One region of the Streptomyces sp. NPDC101165 genome, then DNA from elsewhere that is predicted to be linked to it. Evidence: riboswitches for the same ligand, from Rfam matches in the RefSeq annotation. Region 1 holds a riboswitch; each other region holds the start of a gene.
The links. Region 1 has a riboswitch for cobalamin ahead of ACIRVH_RS26955 (CbtB-domain containing protein). Riboswitches for the same ligand answer to the same signal wherever they lie in the genome.
Positions count from the first base shown of each region.

Region 2: it holds a riboswitch for cobalamin, as region 1 does, so the genes downstream of both, ACIRVH_RS21560 (cobalamin biosynthesis protein) here and ACIRVH_RS26955 (CbtB-domain containing protein) in region 1, are expected to answer to the same signal.
Region 3: it holds a riboswitch for cobalamin, as region 1 does, so the genes downstream of both, ACIRVH_RS11185 (ribonucleoside-diphosphate reductase subunit alpha) here and ACIRVH_RS26955 (CbtB-domain containing protein) in region 1, are expected to answer to the same signal.

Region 1 covers NZ_JBIWPG010000012.1:285,202-292,316, reverse strand. The annotation lists gene ACIRVH_RS26960 (MMPL family transporter) at 1-1,847, shown strand, start outside; cobalamin riboswitch at 1,960-2,102, shown strand; gene ACIRVH_RS26955 (CbtB-domain containing protein) at 2,139-2,360, shown strand; gene ACIRVH_RS26950 (CbtA family protein) at 2,382-3,134, shown strand; gene ACIRVH_RS26945 (hypothetical protein) at 3,227-3,580, shown strand; gene ACIRVH_RS26940 (histidine phosphatase family protein) at 3,587-4,165, opposite strand; partial or broken gene ACIRVH_RS26935 (hypothetical protein) at 4,284-4,478, opposite strand; partial or broken gene ACIRVH_RS26930 (MFS transporter) at 4,652-5,121, opposite strand; partial or broken gene ACIRVH_RS26925 (Pls/PosA family non-ribosomal peptide synthetase) at 5,288-7,115, opposite strand, start outside.
Region 2 covers NZ_JBIWPG010000009.1:328,977-336,091, forward strand. The annotation lists gene cobN (cobaltochelatase subunit CobN) at 1-1,233, opposite strand, end outside; gene ACIRVH_RS21555 (cobyric acid synthase) at 1,230-2,762, opposite strand; gene ACIRVH_RS21560 (cobalamin biosynthesis protein) at 2,759-3,703, opposite strand; cobalamin riboswitch at 3,803-3,945, opposite strand; gene ACIRVH_RS21565 (hypothetical protein) at 4,191-4,418, opposite strand; gene ACIRVH_RS21570 (anion permease) at 4,447-5,694, opposite strand; gene ACIRVH_RS21575 (lysozyme) at 5,838-6,599, opposite strand; gene ACIRVH_RS21580 (class II aldolase/adducin family protein) at 6,788-7,115, shown strand, end outside.
Region 3 covers NZ_JBIWPG010000004.1:454,587-461,701, forward strand. The annotation lists gene ACIRVH_RS11180 (ribonucleotide-diphosphate reductase subunit beta) at 1-925, opposite strand, end outside; gene ACIRVH_RS11185 (ribonucleoside-diphosphate reductase subunit alpha) at 925-3,303, opposite strand; cobalamin riboswitch at 3,428-3,587, opposite strand; gene mctP (monocarboxylate uptake permease MctP) at 3,707-5,317, opposite strand; gene ACIRVH_RS11195 (DUF3311 domain-containing protein) at 5,314-5,580, opposite strand; gene ACIRVH_RS11200 (GntR family transcriptional regulator) at 5,717-6,481, opposite strand; gene nagB (glucosamine-6-phosphate deaminase) at 6,685-7,115, opposite strand, start outside.

The DNA.
Region 1 (7,115 bases):
AGGACGGCAGGTATGACCTGACCCTGGTGCAGATGGACAGCAGGAACGCCGGCCAGCCCAAACAGATCGACGCGGCCAAGGCGTTGCGCGATGACGTCAAGAAACTGACCACGGGCACGAACCTCGACGTCAAGCTCGGAGGCTCCGCCGCGCAGGCCCTCGACCAGCAGGACTCGTCCAAACGCGGGCAGGCGCTGATCGGAATCGGCACCTTCGCGATCATCCTGATCACCCTGCTGATCATCTTCCGGGCGCCGATCCTGGCGATCCTCCCCCTGGTCCTGATCGGCGTGGTGTCCGCCGTCGCCAACGGCCTGATCGCCTACGCCACCAAGCTGTTCGACCTGCAGGCCAACAGCTCGATCTCGTCGATCCTGATCGTCGTGCTCTTCGGTGTGGGCACGGACTACTTCCTCTTCCTGATGTTCCGCTACCGCGAGCGCCTGCGCGCCGGCGACGAGCCGAAGCAGGCCATGATCAACGCGGTCGACCGGGTCGGCGAGGCCATCGCCTCGGCCGCCGGAGCGGTCATCATCGCCTTCCTCGCGCTGGCGCTGTCCACGCTCGGCTTCCTCAAGCAGATGGGCCCCGCCCTCGCCATCGCGGTCGCCGCCACGCTGGTCGCGGGCCTGACCCTGATCCCGGCCGTGGTCTCGCTCATCGGACCGAAGGTCTTCTGGCCCTCCAAGTCCTGGCAACGGGAGCCGGAGAACGCCCGGTTCGCCGCCCTCGGCCGGGGCGTGCAGCGCCGCCCGGCGCTGACCGCCGCGCTGTCCGGCCTCGTCCTGGTCGCACTGTCGCTCGGCACCCTCGGCTTCAACGCCACGTTCGACCTGGCGGCGGGCTCCATGCCCAAGACCAAGGAGTCCATGGTCGTCCAGGACGAGATGCAGAAGGCGTACTCGGCGGGCGCGGCCGCACCCACCGACGTCTTCCTGTCCAGCACCGACGGCAAGCCGCTGGACAAGTCCGGCCTGGACGCGTACGCGCAGAAGCTCGGTGCCGTGGACGGCGTCGCGAACGCCCGTCTGGCCCAGCTGAACAAGGGCGGCACCACCGCCGACTTCACCGTCACGCTCAAGTACGAGGCGTCGACGGACAAGGCGATCGACGCCGTGGGCGAGGTGCGCGACGTCGCGCACTCCGACGCACCCGAGGGCACCGAAGCCCTCGTCGGCGGTATGTCCTCGATCTTCAAGGACATCGCCACGGCGGTCAACCACGACTACCGGACGGTCTTCCCCGTGGCCGCCCTCCTCATCATGGTCATCCTGGGGCTGCTGCTGCGCAGTGTGGTCGCCCCCTGGTACCTGATGGCCTCGGTGGGGCTCGGCTTCGGTGCCACGCTCGGCGCCACGGTCTGGATCTTCCAGGAGGGACAGGGACACTCGGGTCTGATGTTCATGCTCCCGGTGATCATGTATCTGTTCGTGGTGGCCATCGGCACCGACTACAACATCCTCATGATCGCCCGGCTCCGCGAGGAGGCCCGCGAGGGCCGCGAGCCCCGCGAGGCGGCCGGCATGGCGCTCCGGCACGCCGGACCGACCGTCGCGGCGGCCGGCTTCATCCTCGCGGCGACCTTCGCCACGATGATGCTGGCGGGCAACGCGCTGCTCACGGAGATGGGTTTCGCGGTCTCCTTCGGCATCGCGGTCGCCGCCTTCGTGATGGCGATGTTCTTCACGCCGAGCCTCACCGCGCTGATCGGCCACGCCGCCTGGTGGCCGGGCCACGGGGACCAGGCGCGGCAAGTGGCAACCGGTGCCGGATCTCCTGACGCCGGCTCGGTTCCCGGCCAGAACCGGGACACGGTCGCATCCGATCCGTCGGGTCGGCGCGGCTAGCGACACGAGGACGGAGCAGGTCTGCCGGGCCGCACAGCCCGGCAGACCCAGCCCGTCGGCGCAGCGCCGACGCGAGAGGAAGATCACGACGGACCACGCGGTCTTGGCCATGCACGCGCCACGCGGTACGGTCTGTCCGATATCGACGACGGCGAGTCGGAAGCCGGTGGGAATCCGGAACGGTCGCGCCACTGTATGCGGAACACCCCTGGGTGGCCCGTGAGTCAGACCCGTGGCCGTCGTCATGTGCACCACCGAGATGGGACGCGAACTCCCAGAGGAGGTCCTGCCATGGCGCAGACCGTCGCCCAGCCGACAGCCACCACCCCCGCCGTTCCCGCCACGCTGCCGCTGAAGGCGATCGCACCGTGGGCGGTCTTCTTCGGCATCCTCATGCTCGTCCTGCTGTACTTCGTCGGCGCCGAGCAGGGCGCCACCTCCGTGTTCAACGGCACGGACGTCCACGAGTGGGTGCACGACGCACGCCACCTTCTCGGCTTCCCCTGCCACTGACGCGAGGGACGCCGCTCGACCATGAACTCCGCAACCGTGAGAAACCTTCTCGTGCGGGGCATGCTCGCCGGCCTGGCCGCCGGCGTGCTCGCCCTCGTAGCCGCCTACTTCCTGGGTGAGCCGAACGTCGACAGCGCGATCAGCTTCGAGGACGCCCACTCCCACGAGCACGGGATGGAGGTCGTCTCCCGCTCCCTGCAGTCCACCGCGGGCCTGGCCACCGGCGTCCTCATCTACGGGGTCGCCTTCGGCGGCATCGCCGCGCTCGCCTTCTGCGTCGCGCTCGGCCGTGTCGGCCGCTTCAGCCCGCGGGCGACCGCGCTGCTGCTGTCCAGCTGTGCACTGCTCGCCGTGTACGTCGTCCCGTTCCTGAAGTACCCGGCCAACCCGCCGTCGGTCGGTGATCCCGACACCATCGGCAAGCGGACGACCCTGTACTTCCTGATGATGCTGCTCAGCGTGCTCCTGGTGGTCGCCGCCACCATCCTGGGCAAGCGCCTGGCGCCTTCCCTGGGCACCTGGTACGCGACCGTCGTTGCGGTCGCCGCCTTCGCCGTCGTGATCGGCCTGGCCTACGCCTTCCTGCCGGCCGTCAACGAGGTGCCGAAGGACTTCCCAGCCACCCTGCTGTGGCGGTTCCGCCTCTCCGCACTGGCCATCCAGGCCGTACTGTGGGGTGGATTCGGCCTGCTCTTCGGCGAGTTGGCCGAGCGGCAGCTGAACCCGAAGCCCGCGACGGCCGCGTCCGGGCGGAGAGTTCCCGCCACGCACTGATCTGTTCAGGACACGAGAGGGCCCTTCGGAACCGTCCGGGGGCCCTCTCCCGTTTCCGGGACACCTGCGGAGGCGACGAGCGGAGGAGCCGAGTGGCCAGACAACGTCCCGAACCGTGCCACATCACTCTCGGCGGACGCGAGGCGGTCGCCCTGACCATGGAGGAGTACGCCCAACTCATCGCCAGCCGACGCCAGATCGGCGGCCAGAGCGCGCGGGTACGGGTGCTCGCCCAGCAGGTCAAACGGACCGAGAGATTTCTCGACGAGCTGGCAGCCCTGGTCGATGGCCCAACGGCTGCCTGCCGCACACCGGATGAGGGCGCGGGCCGACGGACGACGGTCGACTGCCACGGCGACCACGGCACGACCGGCGACACGGACACCGACTGCCTGCGGTGCGCCATCGCGGCACTGCTGCGTCGCCATCGGGACGCCACTCCCTGACCGCCGTCAGTCCCCCGGCTGGGCGAGGCCGTGTCCGAGGCGCACGTTCCAGCGCCCGGACCGGCCGGTGACCTCCGTCGCCGTGAGCGGCGGGACGTCGAGGCGCCAGAACGCCGCCTCGGGCGCGCCCAACGCGTGTACCACCACGGCCCGTACGACATCGGGCTCCACCACGGCGATCGTCCTGCCGTCCGCCAGTCCACTCGTGTCCAGCCAGCGCGCGACCCGTGCACACAGCTCCCGCACCGACTCGCCGCCGTGCGGTGCAGCCCCGGGATCGGCCAGCCAGCGGGTCACCATCTCCGGCTCGGCGGCACCGACGTCGTCCAGCGTCCGCCCCCGCCACCGGCCCACGTCGAGGCCCGAGAGCTCCGGTTCCACCGAGGCGTCGAGGCCGAGCGCGGAGGCCGTCTCCCGGCAGCGCACGCTGGGAGAGGCGAGGACGCGGCCTGGTGCGGGCAGGGACCCGGCCGCCGACCTGGCCCGTGCCGCCGCGCCGTCCTCGATCGAGTCGCCGTCGTCGAAGCGGGCCCGCCGCAGCGAGGGCGTGGTCGCGGGTGAGATGAGAGTGACGCGGCTGGTCACGCGGTTGCTCCTCCTGCTTCCGCCGTGGGGCGGGGTGTCTGGACTGTGTGCGTACGACGGTACGGGCTTGCGGGGCAGCCGTGCAGACCCGCCCCGGCCGGGGCGGGCTCGGTGACTGGATCTCCGTGCGCACGGTCCGCGTCGCGGTGACCAGGTTCTCCAGGGAGGCCCGTACCTCCGGCCAGCCGCGGGTCTTGAGCCCGCAGTCCGGGTTGACCCACAGGCGTTCGGCCGGGATGGCCGCGAGCCCGAGGCGCAGGAGGTCGGCCGCCTCGCCCGCGCCGGGCACGCGCGGGGAGTGGATGTCGTAGACATGCCATTGTGGGGCTGTAGCGGTGCTCTGCAGGTGAGGCCAAGAAGGCCACCGTGGCAGTTGGGCCCATCCTGAACACGATGACGCTGCCCCAGTGGCTCATCTTCTGTGTCGCAGGCGCGTCGGCGACTGGGCAACTCACAATGGGCCAGGTGGGCGCAAGTATGGGATGTTGCAGTCGCTGGGGCGAAGACGGTGGAGGCGAAACCGCCCGCGAGTGTCACGACGGTCAGGGCGCGGACGTGGTCCGGGGCTCACCATCGGGTCAGGGCGGCGAAGGCCGGCTGGTAGAAGGTGGAGGCCTTGGCGAGTCAGGCGAGCAGCCAGCCGAGGGTGAAGATGGCGGTGTTGGGACTGTGGCCACGATCAGGAGGCTGAGCGCGCCAAGGGCCGAGCCGGCGGTCATCATTGTGTGCGGCCCGCGGGGGTCGAGCATGCGACCGATGCGGATCCCCGCCAGGGGGGAGACCAGCAGTGCCGTGGAGAGAGCGGCCGTGGTCGCTCCTGTGGACCATCCGGTGTCGGCGGTGATCTGCGGGTTCAGGACGGGGAACGCGTAGTACACGATGCCCCAGTTGGTGATCTGCGTGACGCACAGTGCGGGCAGTGCGGCCCCGCTGGAAGGGGTGTTGAGGCTGGTCACGATCCGCAGCAGCCGCCTGCCCGGCACTCTGCCTTTGACCCCCGGCGACGACCGTGACGGGATCCTCATGGTGCTTCGAGAGCTGTACTCCGGGTCTCTCCCGGCGTCCTTGCGGTCATTGCCGATACGGGCACCGTGACGGTCGGCTGTAGATCGGTCGGTTGGCCTACCGTTCGCCGGCGGCATCTGCTTCCCGGGCGGGATTTCCCTCCCACCGTGCTGCAGGGGGGACTTCCTCGCCCTTCATCAGGAAGGAGTCGGGGGCGAGCTGTGCCTGGTCGCCGAGCGTGGTGCCGTAGTGGACGAAGGCTCCCACGCCGAGGGTGACGCCCGCGCCGATCTTGGCGTGGTCGGACTTGAAGGTGCCGTCCTCCTGCGAGTGGCACTGGATGACGCTGCCGGCGTTGAGGGTGCTGCCGTCTCCGATGCTGACGAGGGCCCGCTCGGTCATCGTGCAGCCGTCGTCGAAGACCCGGCGACCGATCCTGGCGCCCAGGAGCCGCCAAGCCATGGCCTTGAACGGCGTGCCGTTGAAGACCTGTATGTAGTCGTGGGACGTCAGCTTCCAGTAGCGCTCGTGGCTCCAGAAGTCGGGCTCGTAGATCGAGCAGTACAGCGACCTCAGCGGCCGGAATCCCGTGACGGTTCTTTCGATCAGCGTGAAGTAGAGGACGGTGAACGCGAGGGTGAGCAGGCTCGCCAGCACATAGGCCGGCGCACCGATGGTCTCGTAGAGATCGACGGCAGCCATGGTGATGAGGGCGAGTACGAAGAAGTGGAACCAGCGCGCCAGCAGGTGCAGGCTCGCGGTGAGCGCGTTGTGCCTGTTCTTCGCGGTGAGCCGGCGGCGCAGTTCGTCACCCTGGGCGAGGTGGTCGAACCGGGTGTCGCGCAGCACCGTGCGCGGGATCTCGAAGCTGGGTGAGCCGAGCAGTCCGATGCCTTCGCGTACCGGGCCGTCGACGGGAACCATGACCTTGGTCGCGAGCAGGCAGTTGTCGCCGGTCCGGCCGTGTGAGGGGTAGGCGATGCGGTTGCCGAGGAAGTTGTTCGGCCCGATCGCGGTGGGGGAAGAGCGGAAGGACGAGCTGGAGAAGTCGGCGTTGATGATCGAGAGGCCGTCGGCGACCATCGTCCCGCTCCCCACGGTGCTGAGGTAGGGGGTGTCGTGCTTGACGGCCGTGCCGAAGTTCGACCCGGTCTGTTCGACGTGGCACAAGTCGTATCCGAGGCACCTCAGGTAGTGCACGATCGCGGAGCTGTCGCCGAAGAGCATGTTGAAGAACCTGATGTTGGTCAGCCGTGTGATCGCCCGCTGGATGCCGTGGTGGAAGCCGTACAGCGGGTAGGTCCTGCCCGGTTCGATCGCCCGGCTGAGCAGCCGCGGGAGCGTGCTCACCACCAGCAGTCCCGCCACGATGGCGCCGAAGAAGGCCACCAGGGACGCAACCAGTGCCTCGACGTAGAACACGGGGCTGGTGAAGGCCGCCGGCCCCGGGTCGAACACCGCGTTGAACTGCGGCACCGCGGTCAAGAGGAGGCTCACTCCGGCCAGCGACAGGGGCAGGTACAGCAGCAGCATGGCGAGCAGCTGCGACAGGCTGTAGAGGACCCTGCGACGGGGGCCGCACGCGACGGGTTCGACGGCGCGGAAGTCGGTCGTCGTCGGCTCGGCCGGCGTGCCGTGCCACGACTCTCCGTCCGGGATGGTCTGCCCGGAGTGCAGGGAGGAGGCGTGGCCCAGCTGACTGTGGTTGCCCATCGACGTGTCGATGTCGACGACGGCCTGCACGCCGACGGTCACATCTGCGCCGAGGGTGACGGGACCGGTCTCGATGCAGCCGTCGTGCGCCCGGTAGCCGGACAGCAGCACGTCCTTGCGGACGACTGTGCCGTCGCCGATGGTCAGGAGGTCGGTGCAGACCGGGACGGCACGGGACAGGATGGTGACGCCCTTTCCGATGTGCGCGCCGAGCGCTCTGAGGTACAGCACG
Region 2 (7,115 bases), on a different contig from region 1:
GAGCGGCACCCGCGCGGGCGCGGCCGCCAGCTGCTCCTCGGTGAGCCACTCGACGTCGTGCCCGCCGGCCTCGATCAGCCGGTGGATCAACTCGTCGCCGTTGTCCGGGTATGCGGTCAGCCCGTACCCGGCTTCCTTCAGGGCGTCCAGGACGCGTACCGCCGACGCGGGCGTGTCCAGGCCCACCGCGTTGCCGACCCGGGAGTGCTTGGTCGGGTAGGCGGTGAAGACCAGCGCGATCTTCTTGTCCGCGTTCGGCTTGTGCTTCAACTGCGCGTGCCGTACGGCGATCCCGGCCACCCGCGACGCCCGCTCGGGGTCGGCGACGTACACCGGGACGTCGTCCGGTCCCTGCTCCTTGAAGGAGAACGGCACCGTGACGAGGCGGCCGTCGAACTCGGGGATCGCGACCTGCATCGCCGCGTCCATGGGGGAGAGCGCGGCGTCCGACTCGTCCCAGGCGGCCCGCGAGGAGGTGAGGCAGAGACCCTGCAGCACCGGGACGTTCAGGTCGGCGAGCGCCCCGATGTCCCAGGACTCCTCGTCGCCGCCCGCCGAGGCCTGCGAGGCGTGCGTACCGCCGGCCGCCAGGACGGTGGCGACCAGGGCGTCGGCCCGCCCCAGCAGCTCGTACAGCCCGGCGTCCGCGCCGCGCAGCGAACCGCAGTACACGGGCAGGGCGTTGACGCCCCGCGCCTCGATCGCCTCGCACAGCGTGTCCACGAAGGCGGTGTTGCCGCTCAGCTCGTGCGCCCGGTAGAAGAGGACGCCCACGGTCGGCCGGCCGTCCCGGATCTCGTACGAGCCGTGCAGGCCGTACTCGGGCATCTTCCGCGGCTCTTCGAAGCCCTCGCCGGTCAGCAGCACGGTGTCGGACAGGAACCGGGCCAGCTCGGTCAGGTTCGCGGGCCCGCCCTCGACCAGGTACTTCAGGGCCTCCGCCACGACACCCGCCGGTACGGACGACTCGGCCATCAGCTCGGCGTCCGGCACGGACTCGCCGCCCAGCAGCACGGTCGGCACGCCGGACGCCCGGAGCGCGGCCAGCCCGTCCTCCCAGGCGCGCTTGCCGCCCAGCAGCCGTACGACGGCGATGTCCGCGCCCTCGACGAGGCCCGGCAGCTCCTCCGCGACGTCCACCCGGGTGGGGTTCCCGATCCGGTAGCCGGCGCCGGAGGCCCGGGCCGCCAGCAGATCGGTGTCGGCGGTCGACAACAACAACACTGTGCTCATGCGGGCGCTCCCGGTGGAATGAAAGGCAGTCCTTGCGGCGCGCCCGACTCGATGAGCCGCCAGAGCGCGTCCGTGTCCGCGTGCTGTTCGATCAGGTCGCCGAGCCGGTCGAGCTGCTCCTCGCGCAGCGCGGCGAACGAGGTGTCGGGGGCCGGTACGAAGCGGCGCCCCGCGGCGGCCGCCACCTCGCGCAGGAAGGCCCGCCGGAAACCGTCCGACTCCAGCGAGCCGTGCCAGTGCGTGCCCCAGGTCTGACCGACCCGGCAGCCGTCCAGGCCGTGTCCCCTGCCATCGGTGATGAACGCCTCCCCTCCCTCGACGGAGGCGACCCCGTGATGGATCTCGTAGCCCTCGACCCGCTCCCCGAGGGCTTCCCCGGTCGGCCGGGTGAGGGTCTTCTCGCGGGCGAACCGCACCCGCACGGGGAGCACTCCGAGCCCCGCGACGCTGCCGGCGCGCGACTCGACCTCGTCCTCGATGTGCTCGCCGAGGATCTGGAAGCCGCCGCAGACGCCGAGAACCGGGCGTCCCTCCGCGGCCCTTCTGACGAGGGCGTCCGCGAGGCCCCGCTCCCGCAGCCAGGCGAGGGCCCTGACCGTCCCCCGGGTCCCCGGGATCACCACGAGGTCGGCGTCCGCCAGCTCCTCCGGCCGGTCCACGAACCGCACGACGACGCCCGGTTCGGCGGCCAGCGCGTCCACGTCCGTAAAGTTGGACATGAGCGGGAGCGCGCAGACCGCTACCCGCAGCACGTCCTCGCCGACGGGCGGGGCGGTGTTCGACTCCCGCACGGTCCCGCGCAGCGAGACCCTCAGTCCGTCCTCCTCGTCGATACCGAGCCCGTGCCGGAACGGCAGCACGCCGTAGGTGTGCCGCCCGGTGAGCCCGTGCAGCATGTCCAACCCCGGCTCCAGCAGGCTGACATCCCCACGGAACTTGTTCACCAGGAACCCGGCGACCAGCTCCTGGTCCTCCCGGGACAGCAGCGCGACGGTTCCGAAGAAGGAGGCGAACACGCCCCCGCGGTCGATGTCGCCCACCACCAGCACGGGCAGCCGCGCGTTCCGCGCGATCCCCATGTTCACGATGTCGGTACGCCGCAGATTGATCTCCGCGGGCGAACCGGCCCCCTCACAGATCACCGCGTCATACGTGCCCCGCAACTCGGCCAGACAGTCCAGCACCGTGCCGAGCAGCTGCTGTTGGCGCCCCCCGTGGTACCCGCGTGCGCTCAGCTCGCCCACCGGCTTGCCGAGCAGCACCACCTGGCTGCTCTGCTCGCCACCGGGCTTGAGCAGCACGGGGTTCATCAGCGCGGTCGGCTCGACACGACAGGCCTGGGCCTGCATGGCCTGGGCCCGCCCGATCTCGGCGCCCTCCCGGGTCACGAACGAGTTGAGGGACATGTTCTGCGCCTTGAAGGGCGCGACCTTGACGCCCTGGCGCACCAGCCACCGGCAGATCCCGGCCGTCACGACGCTCTTGCCGGCGTCGGAGGTGGTGCCGGCGACGAGAAGACCACCGTTCACTTCCCACGTCCCTTCACGAGTCGGCGCGCGGCGACCGTGACGCCGAGCGCGAGCAGGCCGACCCGGCGGGAGAGCCGTACGGCCCGGTCGATGTCGGTGACCCGGACGGCCCGTCCGGTGTCCCCGCCCAGTACGGGCCGGTGTTCGACGCGCCCGCCGTAGGAGAGCGTCCCGCCCAGCCGCACACCGAGGGCACCCGCGAACGAGGCCTCGACGGGCCCGGCGTTGGGGCTCGGGTGCTTGCGGGCGTCCGCCCGCCAGGCACGCACGGCGCCGCGGGGGTCCGGTCCGGCCACGGCGGCGAGTACGGCGGTCAGCCGCGCCCCCGGCCAGCCGACGAGGTCGTCGAGCCGGGCGGAGGCCCAGCCGTAGCGCCGGAAGCGGGCCGACCTGTGCCCCACCATCGCGTCCAGGGTGTTGACGGCCCGGAACCCGAGCAGCCCCGGCACCCCGCCCACCGCACCCCACACGAGCGCGCCCACGACGGCGTCGGAGGTGTTCTCGGCGACGGACTCGACCACGGCCCGGGCGATCCCGTCGGCGTCGAGGGCCTGCGGATCCCGCCCGCACAGATGCGGCAGCCGCGCCCGGGCCGCCTCGACGTCCCCGGCCTCCAGCGCGCGCCCGACGGTCCACGCCTCCCGGGCGAGCGAAGTACCCCCGACCACGGCCCAGGTGGCGGCGGCGGTCAGCGCGACGGAAGCGACGGGGGAGCGGCGCACGGCCCGCTCGGCCACGGCCCCCAGCGCGACGGCACCTCCGGCGCACACGGCGGTGTGCAGCGCACCCCAGCCGCGGTGGTCGTGCCACAGCGCGCGTTCCACGGCGGCGGCTGCCCGGCCGAACGCGGCGACCGGGTGCCCACGGCGCGGATCGCCGAGGACCAGGTCGCCGAGGAGGCCGGCGGCGGCGCCGTACGCGTAGCAGCGATCGGCACCCATCGGCTCAGCCGGCCGTGGGGGCAGGCAGGGCCTGGTTACTGAACCTCAATCGGCAGCCGCGCATGGCGATATGTCCTCACTCAGGGTGTCCACGCCCTGGTTCGACGAGACCGGCGGTGAGAGTTCCTGGCTCCCGGGGATTTCTTCCCCGGTGACAGTGGCGGGACCGCGCCGGATTCGCACCGGCTTCCTCTCCTGCCGCCGTACATGGCCTGGGCAGTCCACCACGCGCCCGGAAGGGCCGTCAACTTGCCTTTGACCTGGGATGCCGGACTGTGCTGAGGCCCACACCGCGGGCACGCGGGGCGGCGCCGAGCGACCGGGTTGCGGTGAATTCCACTCCCTCGGGCGGCACTCGGGGCTCCCGTTCGTACTCACGGACCGTCACGGCCCGCACCGGCGCGTACGTCTCAGGGGCGGACATGCGTCCGCCCTGTCGTTCCGCTGGAGCGGTGCCGACAGGGCGGACGAGGGAGAGACTTCGGTGTCAGGGCTTCGCCACGATCAGATAGATCCCGTACGCCACCGCAGCGGCACAGGCCGCGAAGCACACGTACGCACCGGTCACGGACAGCGCCGCGGACCCACCCTGCGCCGTGGCCTTCTCGCGGCGCGACAGGCCGTTGACGCCGAGGGTGAACAGGGCCACCAGGCCCACCGTGAACGCGAGGCTGACGCCGAAGACGGAGCCGAGGGCCGCCCAGTCGATCTTCATGGGGATGCTTCCTTCAGTTTCCGGGCGGTCAGACTGCGGCGGCCGGCGGGGTCGCCGGAGCCGGTTCGGTGGTGGCCTGCGCCGGGATCGTGGCCGACAGACCCTCGGCGACGGTGCCCGCGGGCGGCGGGGTCACCGCGGCGATGGCGGTGGTCACCACACCGGCCGGCTCCACCGTGTCGTCGACGACGTTGGTGTGGTCCACGACCTCGCGGCGGGAGATCTTCCAGATCGCGGCGCTGGCACCGACCAGGAAGACGGCGACGGCCGCGGTGCCCCAGTCACCCAGGTCCGTGACGGACTCGGCGCCCGCGCCGACCAGCGCGGCGGCCGGCAGGGTCAGCCCCCAGGCGATGAACATGCGGGTCGCGGTGGACCAGCGGACCACACCGCCCTTGCGGCCCAGGCCCGCACCCATCACCGAGCCGGAGACGACGTGGGTGGTGGAGAGGGAGAAGCCGAGGTGCGAGGAGGCCAGGATGGCCGTGGCCGCGCTGGTCTGGGCGGCGAAGCCCTGTCGCGGCTCCAGGTCGGTCAGGCCCTTGCCCATGGTGCGGATGATGCGCCAGCCGCCGATGTAGGTGCCGAGCGCGATGGCCAGACCCGCGGAGAGGATGACCCAGGTGGGAGGGTTGGAGCCGGGGGCGATGGCGCCGCCCGCGATGAGGGCGAGGGTGATGATGCCCATCGTCTTCTGCGCGTCGTTGGTGCCGTGGGCGAGGGAGACCAGACCGGCGGAGGCGATCTGACCGGCGCGGTAGCCCTTGCGGGTGGCCTCGCCTTCGGCGTTCTTGCCGATGCCGTAGGAGAAGCGGGTGGCCAGCATCGCGGCGAGACCCGCGACGATCGGCGCGGCGACCGCCGGGAGCAGCACCTTGGTGACGAGCACGTCACTGTGGACGGCACCGAAGCCGGCGGAGGCGACGGTGGCGCCGATCAGGCCGCCCATCAGGGCGTGCGAGGAGCTGGACGGCAGTCCGACCAGCCAGGTCAGCAGGTTCCAGAGGATCGCGCCGACCAGGGCGGCGAATATGACCTCGGGACGGATGCCGGTCTCATCGACCAGGCCCTTGGAGATCGTGTTGGCGACCTCCACGGAGAGGAAAGCGCCTACAAGGTTGAGGGCGGCGGACATGACCACCGCGACCTTGGGCTTGAGTGCACCGGTCGAGATGGTGGTGGCCATCGCGTTGGCGGTGTCATGAAAACCGTTCGTGAAATCGAACGCAAGTGCGGTTACCACCACAATCGCGAGGATCAGCGAGAAGTTTTCCATTTACCCAGGCAATCGTTCGAGGTCGTTGGCTGTTGGACCGTAGGCAACCTGGGTGAACGGAAGGTGAACTGGGGCGGGCGTCAGGGTGTCATCAGGGGGGTGGGTGGGATTTCGTTCGGATCCAAGCCCCAGGCGCCCCTTGGCTACCAACCCCGCGCGAAGGCCCGCAGCCGGCTCGGCGGCCCGTTGAAGAGATTCTGGTCACCCGGCAGACCGCCCTCGGTGCCGAACTGCCAGAAGGTCCACTGCGTCCAGCCGCCCGGCAGTTCTCCCGGGTCCGACGTGCCGTGCCGGGCGATCCACAGGGGGTGGTCCGCGGCGAAGGCGCGGCTGTCGCCGGTGCAGGCCTGCCACCAGTGGGCGGTGGTGTAGATGACCGGACGCCGGCCGGTCTCCCGCTCGACCTCGTCGCTGAAGGAGCGGATCCAGTCGACCATCCCCGTCCAGCCCAGCCCGTAGCACTTGTGCTCGTCGTCGTACGGGTTGTACTCGATGTCGAGCGCGGGCGGCAGCGTCCAGCCGTCCGCCCGCCAGTCCCCGCCGTGCTGCACGAAGTACGCGGCCTGCTCGGCGCCCGAGGAGCGGTCCGGCCGTGCGAAGTGGTACGCGCCCCGGACCAGGCCCGCCTGGCGTGCGCCTTCGTACTGCCGGTCGAAGTAGGGGTTGCGGTAGGTCGTGGACTCGGTCGCCTTGATGTAGGTGAACCGTGCGCCGTCCGACCGGGCGGCGGGGAAGTCGACGTGCTGCTGGTGGGACGACACGTCGTGCCCTCTGAGCGGGCCCACGGCGGAGGCCGGTGCCCCGGCGGCCGCGGCCTGGCTGCCCGTGAGGGCGAGGGCCGCGGTGGCGGCCGCGAGCACGACCGCGCGGCGACGGGAGCGGGAGGCGGTGCGAGCACGAGGCATGTGTCCCCCTGGAGTGGCGGTGGAACGGCGTCCAGTGAGTAAGAAAGATCATTGAATGCCTGATGATCACTTGAAACATGATGATTTCGGGTTTTTCGCGGTGGTCTTCACCCGTTCGGCGGTACGGGTTCCGGTCCGAAGCGCGCCGACGGGCCGCTCCGAGCCGGGCCGGCTGGCAGGATCACGGCATGGCTGAACAGCGGCGGGAAGCGGAGCGGGAAGCGGAAGCGGCGCGCGTCTGGGAGGCGCTGGTCGCCACGGCCCGCCGGACGGTAGCCGACGGCCTGGTCGTCGGCACCTCGGGAAACGTCTCGGCACGCGTCGGGGACGTCGTACTGGTCACCCCTTCGGGCGTGCCCTACGACCGGCTGACCCCGGACGACATCACCGGCGTCGACCTCGACGGGCGCCAGGTGCTCGGCACACTGGGACCGACCAGCGAACTGCCCATGCACCTCGCCGTCTACCGCACGACCGACGCCCGGGCCGTCGTCCACACCCACGCCGTGCACGCCA
Region 3 (7,115 bases), on a different contig from region 1:
CGCCCTGCAGCTCCATGAAGGAGAAGGGGTTCTCGGAGCCGTACACCGGGGCGAAGCCGAGGCGGGTGAGGCGCTGGTCGGCGACGCACTCGAGGTACTGCCGCATCGAATCGGTGTTCATGCCCGGCAGGCCGTCGCCGCACAGGTCACGCGCGAACTGCAGCTCGGCCTCGACGGCCTCCCGCAGCATGTCCGTGACCTGCTGCTGCAGCTCGTCGTCGAAGAGCTCCGGCTCCTCCTTGCGGACGGTGTCGACCACGTCGAAGGCGAACGACATGTGCATCGTCTCGTCGCGGAACACCCAGTTGGTGCCGGTGGCGAGACCGTGCAGCAGACCCCGGCTGCGGAACCAGTAGACGTACGCGAAGGCGCCGTAGAAGAACAGGCCCTCGATGCACGCGGCGAAGCAGATGAGGTTGAGCAGGAAGCGCCGGCGGTCCGCCTTGGACTCCAGGCGGTCCAGCTTCTCGACCTCGTTGATCCACTTGAAGCAGAACCCGGCCTTCTCACGGATCGACGGGATGTTCTCCACGGCCGCGAAGGCGGCGGCGCGGTCGTCCGGGTCGGGCAGGTAGGTGTCGAGCAGCGTCAGATAGAACTGGACGTGCACGGCCTCCTCGAAGAGCTGGCGCGACAGGTACAGGCGCGCCTCCGGGGAGTTGATGTGCTTGTACAGCGTCAGCACCAGGTTGTTCGCGACGATCGAGTCGCCCGTCGCGAAGAAGGCCACCAGACGGCCGATCAGGTGCTGCTCGGCCGGCGTCAGCTTGGCGAGGTCGGCGACGTCCGAGTGGAGGTCGACCTCCTCGACGGTCCAGGTGTTCTTGATGGCGTCCCGGTAGCGCTCGTAGAAGTCGGGGTAGCGCATGGGACGCAGGGTCAGTTCGAAGCCCGGGTCGAGCAGGTTCTGGTTACGGGTGGTCATTACTGGCAGGCCTCGCAGGACTCGGGGTTCTCAAGGGAGCAGGCGACGGCGTCGGGGTCGGCGGCCTGCTGCACGGGGATGGGTGTCTGGCTCTGCGCCTGGGCGGCGCGGGCGATGCGGGTCGCCGGGCGGGAGCGCAGGTAGTACGTCGTCTTCAGGCCCTGCTTCCAGGCGTACGCGTACATCGAGGAGAGCTTGCCGATCGTCGGCGTCTCCAGGAACAGGTTCAGGGACTGCGACTGGTCCAGGAACGGGGTGCGGGCCGCGGCCATGTCGATCAGGCCGCGCTGCGGGATCTCCCACGCCGTGCGGTACAGCGCCCGCACGTCGGCCGGGATCCACACGAAGTCCTGCACCGAGCCGTTGGAGTCGCGCAGCGCCTCACGGGTGCGCGCGTCCCAGACGCCCAGCTCCTTGAGGTCCTGCACCAGGTAGGAGTTGACCTGCAGGAACTCGCCGGACAGCGTCTCGCGCTTGAACAGGTTGGAGACCTGCGGCTCGATGCACTCGTACACGCCCGCGATGGAAGCGATGGTGGCGGTCGGGGCGATCGCCAGCAGCAGCGAGTTGCGCATGCCGACCGCGGCGATCCGCTCGCGCAGGGCCGCCCAGCGCTCGGGCCAGGTCAGCTCGGCGTCGTAGTGGTCGGGGTGCAGGACACCCCGGGCGGTCCGGGTCTTCTCCCAGGCCGGCAGCGCGCCGTTGCGCTCGGCCAGGTCGGTGGAGGCCTCGTACGCGGCGAGCATGATCCGCTCGGCGATCCGCGTCGACAGCGCCTTGGCCTCGGCGGAGTCGAAGGGCAGGCGCAGCTTGAAGAAGACGTCCTGCAGACCCATCGCACCCAGGCCCACCGGACGCCACCTGGCGTTGGAGCGGCCCGCCTGCTCGGTCGGGTAGAAGTTGATGTCGACCACGCGGTCGAGGAAGGTGACGGCCGTGCGGACCGTCTCGTCGAGGCGCTCCCAGTCGATGTCCCCGCCCCGCACGAAGGCACCGAGGTTGACCGAACCCAGGTTGCAGACCGCCGTCTCGCCGTCGTCGGTGACCTCCAGGATCTCCGTGCAGAGGTTCGAGGAGTGCACGACGTGGCCCGCCTCGGCCGTCTGGTTGGCGGTGCGGTTGGCGGCGTCCTTGAAGGTCATCCAGCCGTTGCCGGTCTGCGCGAGGGTGCGCATCATGCGGCCGTACAGGTCGCGGGCCGGGATGGTCTTCTTCGCGAGCCCGTTCGCCTCCGCCTTGCGGTACGCGGCGTCGAACTCCTCGCCCCACAGGTCGACCAGCTCCGGCACGTCCGCCGGGGAGAACAGCGACCACTGCTCGTCGGCGTTGACCCGGCGCATGAACTCGTCCGGGATCCAGTGCGCGAGGTTGAGGTTGTGGGTACGGCGGGCGTCCTCACCGGTGTTGTCGCGCAGCTCCAGGAACTCCTCGATGTCGGAGTGCCAGGTCTCCAGGTACACCGCGGCCGCGCCCTTGCGCCGGCCGCCCTGGTTCACGGCGGCCACCGAGGCGTCCAGGGTCTTCAGGAACGGGACGATGCCGTTGGAGTGCCCGTTGGTGCCGCGGATCAGCGAACCGCGGCTGCGGATCCGGGAGTACGACAGCCCGATGCCGCCGGCGTGCTTCGAGAGGCGGGCGACCTGGTGGTAGCGGTCGTAGATGGAGTCCAGCTCGTCCAGCGGGGAGTCGAGGAGGTAGCAGGACGACATCTGGGGGTGCCGCGTGCCGGAGTTGAAGAGGGTGGGGGAGGAGGGCAGGTAGTCGAGGCGGCTCATGAGCCCGTAGAGCGCGGCGACTTCGTCGACGGAGCGGGTCGTGTCGTCCTCGGCGAGACCCGCGGCGACGCGCAGCATGAAGTGCTGGGGCGTCTCGATCACCTTGCGGGTGAAGGGGTGGCGCAGCAGGTAGCGGCTGTGCAGGGTGCGCAGGCCGAAGTAGCCGAAGCGGTCGTCGCCGTTCGCGTCGATCAGCGTGTCGAGACGCGCGGCGTGCAGCCGTACGAACTCCGCCGTGCGGTCGGCGACCAGGCCCTCGCGGTGGCCCACGGCGACGGACTCGGTGAAGGACGTCACGCCCTGCGAGGCGGCCTCGGCGCGGATCGAGACGGTCAGCAGCCGGGCGGCCAGCCGGGAGTAGGCGGGGTCCTCGGAGATGAGGCCGGCGGCCGCCTCCGTGGCCAGCTCGCGCAGCTCCGCCTCGTCGGCCCGGGCGGACCGGCCCCGCAGCGCGGCCGCGGCGACCCGGCCGGGGTCGGCGTCGGGGAGGTCGGCGGTCAGCTCGGTCAGGGTCCGCAGCAGCGCGGCACCGGGACCGTCGGTCTCCACCGGAGCTGCGGTCGCCTGGACGGCTGAAGCCGGGTCGGCTGGCGCGATGGTCACGTGGGGCTCTCCCTCGCTCGGCACAGGGCCTGGCGGAGGGCAGGGGGCAGCACGAGCGCGCACGGCGTCGCGTCCACCAGCCCACTCCACGAGGCCCGGACGTCTGAAGGCACCCGGACCGGACGGCCGGGCGCGCGCTGGCGACAGGTCCTCGGACTGAACAGGCGTGCGGATGCACGCAAGTACACCGTTGCGGGACAGTTCCGGATTCGCACCGGATTCCCCTGTGGCGACAGCGAGGATGAGCATACATCTAGTGCCGGGTCGTGGTGTCACCCCCAGATGTTGTGTCTGTTGCGTGTTGCGGCGGCTTCAGAGGGTCAACAGCGGGCCGCCGTGGTGCGTGTTGTCGGCGGCCCGCTGCGGGTGGATCGTGGTTGCTCGCGCCCCTTCGGGGCGCGTCTCAGTGCCCGGCGCCTGCCGTGGCCGGCGGAAGTTCCACCTGAACTCCCGCGTCGCCCGCGTCCGCCGTGTAGTCCTCGGGGCGGGTCTCGTCGAGGCCCTCAGGGGCCTTCAGGGCCTTCAGGACGAAGGTCAGGACCACCGTGACGGCGACGTTCAGGACGAAGGCCGTGAGGCCGATGTAGCCGATCTCACCGATGCCCGGGATCTCCTTGGCGGAGCCGCCGAAGTGCTTCTGGGTCGGCGAGGCCACCCCGTAGGCGGCGACCGTGCCGTAGACCATGCCGACCGCCCAGCCGGCGAGCAGCGCCCAGCGGTGGAACCAACGGGTGAACAGGCCGCCGACCAGGGCCGGGAAGGTCTGCAGGATCCAGATGCCGCCCAGCAGCTGGAAGTTGATGGCGACCGTCTTGTCCATGGTGAGGACGAAGACCAGCGCGCCGACCTTGACCAGCAGCGACACGAGCTTGGAGACCTGGGCCTCCTGCTTCGGCGTGGCGTCCGGCCGGATGAAGTCCTTGTAGATGTTGCGGGTGAAGAGGTTCGCCGCGGCGATGGACATGATGGCCGCGGGCACGAGGGCACCGATGCCGATCGCCGCGAAGGCCACGCCCGCGAACCAGTCCGGGAACATGTTCTCGAACAGCTGCGGGATCGCCAACTGCCCGTTGGTGACGTTCACCCCGGCCGCGATCGCCATGAAGCCGAGCAGCGCGAGCAGGCCCAGCATCAGCGAGTACAGCGGCAGGATCGTGGTGTTGCGCCGGATCACCTCACGGCTCCGGGACGAGAGCGTCGCGGTGATCGAGTGCGGGTACATGAACAGCGCGAGCGCCGAACCGAGCGCCAGCGTGGCGTACGTCCACTGGCCCGCAGGGGCCGGTACGAGCCCGCCCGCACCCGCCTTCGTGAACTTCTCGCCGGCCTTGGCGAAGATGTCGTCGAACCCGCCCAGCTTGATCGGGATGTAGATGATCGCCACCGTGATGACGATGTAGATCAGCGTGTCCTTGACGAACGCGATCAGCGCGGGGGCGCGCAGACCCGACGAGTACGTGTACGCGGCCAGCACGCCGAAGGCGATGAGCAGCGGCAGGTCCTTCACGAACCAGTTGGTGTTCTCGCCGCCGCCGACGCCCATCACGTCCAGCACCGCCTGGATGCCGACGAGCTGGAGCGCGATGTACGGCATCGTCGCGAGGATGCCGGTGAGCGCCACGGCCAGCGACAGGCCCTTGGAGCCGAAGCGGCCGCGCACGAAGTCCGAGGTCGTCACATAGCCGTGCTTGTGCGAGACCGACCAGAGGCGGGGCAGGAACGTGAAGATCAGCGGGTAGACCAGGATGGTGTACGGCACGGCGAAGAAGCCGGCCGCCCCCGCCGTGTAGATCGCCGCCGGCACGGCGACGAAGGTGTACGCCGTGTACAGGTCGCCGCCGAGCAGGAACCAGGTGATCCAGGTGCCGAACGACCGTCCGCCCAGGCCCCATTCGTCCAGGGAGTGCTCGTTCTCGGCCCTGCGCCAGCGGGCGGCCAGGAAGCCCATGACCGTGACGGCCAGGAAGAAGAAGATGAAGACGCCGAGCGCGACGCCGTTGACGCCGTTCTTCACTGCGCCGCCCCCTTGTCCTGAGTGGCCCTGCGGGCGCTCTGGTCACGCTGCCAGAGCTGGTACGCGAGCATCGTGAGCGCAGTGGAGACCAGCACCCACAGCATCTGGTACCAGTAGAAGAACGGGATCCCGATGAACGCGGGGCCCGTCTTGGCGTACGAGCCCACCCACAGCATCGCCACGAAGGGCGCGACGAGACACAGGCCGATGATCACGCGGGCCGGCGTCACCACCGGTGGTCTCACTTCAGGCGTTTCGGACATGCCACGGCTCCGTCCCCTGGTTGATCACCTGTGTAATGCGCAGGCAATCTAGGTGACGGTGTCGTGGCAGCGGAAGACCTCGTCCGTACAACGGTATGTCGATTTGGAGGTTGTGGCGTGAAGACGCCAACTTCCCTCAGTCCTGCGGGCGCTTGAGCCTCGCCACGAACTTGTACCGGTCGCCCCGGTAGACGGAGCGCACCCACTCCACCGGCTTGCCCTCGCGGTCCAGGGAGTGACGGGAGAGCATCAGCATCGGCAGGCCCACGTCGGTGCCCAGCAGGCCCGCCTCGCGCGGGGTGGCCAGGGAGGTCTCGATGGTCTCCTCGGCCTCGGCGAGATGGACGTCGTAGACCTCGGCGAGCGCGGTGTACAGGGACGTGTACTTCACCAGCGAGCGCCTGAGCGCCGGGAAACGCTTGGCCGAAAGGTGGGTGGTCTCGATCGCCATCGGCTCGCCGTTGGCCATGCGCAGCCGCTCGATGCGCAGCACGCGTCCGCCGGCCGTGATGTCGAGCAGCTCCGCGAGCCGGTCGTCGGCCGTGATGTAGCCGATGTCGAGCAGCTGCGAGGTGGGCTCCAGGCCCTGGGCTCGCATGTCCTCCGTGTACGAGGTGAGTTGCAGCGCCTGCGAGACCTTCGGTTTAGCGACGAAGGTGCCCTTGCCCTGGATGCGCTCGAGGCGGCCCTCGACGACGAGCTCCTGCAGGGCCTGACGGACGGTGGTGCGGGAGGTGTCGAACTCGGCCGCCAGCGTGCGCTCGGGCGGGACCGGCGTGCCCGGCGCCTGTGTCTCCGTCATGTCGAGCAGATGCTTCTTCAAGCGGTAGTACTTGGGCACGCGCGCGGTACGGACCGTCGTCCCGGCCTCGTTCTCCGCACTGCCGACGTCGGTGCTCATGCTCTGCCTTCCCGGCTCCTGATGCCGAAAGCGACCGACATCCCATCGGCCACGGCTCACATCGTGGCACGGCTTCGCGCGTCAGGGCTCCACCCGCACGCTCCGTGATCTCCTCTATATACCGTCGCACCCATTGTTGGTCTAGTCCAACGGATGGTGCGCCGGTACCGGTGCGGGTGCCGGTACCGGCGCCGGTGTCCGGGCTAGATCCCCTGCCAGTCCGGCTTGTTCGCATAGGTGTGCCGGAAGTAGTCGGCCAGCTTGAGCTTGGACGCGGCGGCCTCGTCGACGACCACCGTGGCGTGCGGGTGCAGCTGGAGCGCGGAGGCCGGGCAGACGGCCGCGACCGGGCCCTCGACGGTCGCGGCGACCGCGTCCGCCTTGCCCTCGCCGGTCGCGAGCAGCACCAGGTGCCGGGCGTCCAGGATGGTGCCGATGCCCTGGGTGATCACGTGATGCGGCACCTGCTCGATGTCGCCGTCGAAGAAGCGCGCGTTGTCGATCCGGGTCTGCTCGGTCAGCGTCTTGATCCGGGTGCGCGAGGCGAGCGAGGAGCAGGGCTCGTTGAACCCGATGTGCCCGTCCGTCCCGATCCCCAGCAGCTGCAGGTCCACGCCGCCGGCCTCGGCGAGCG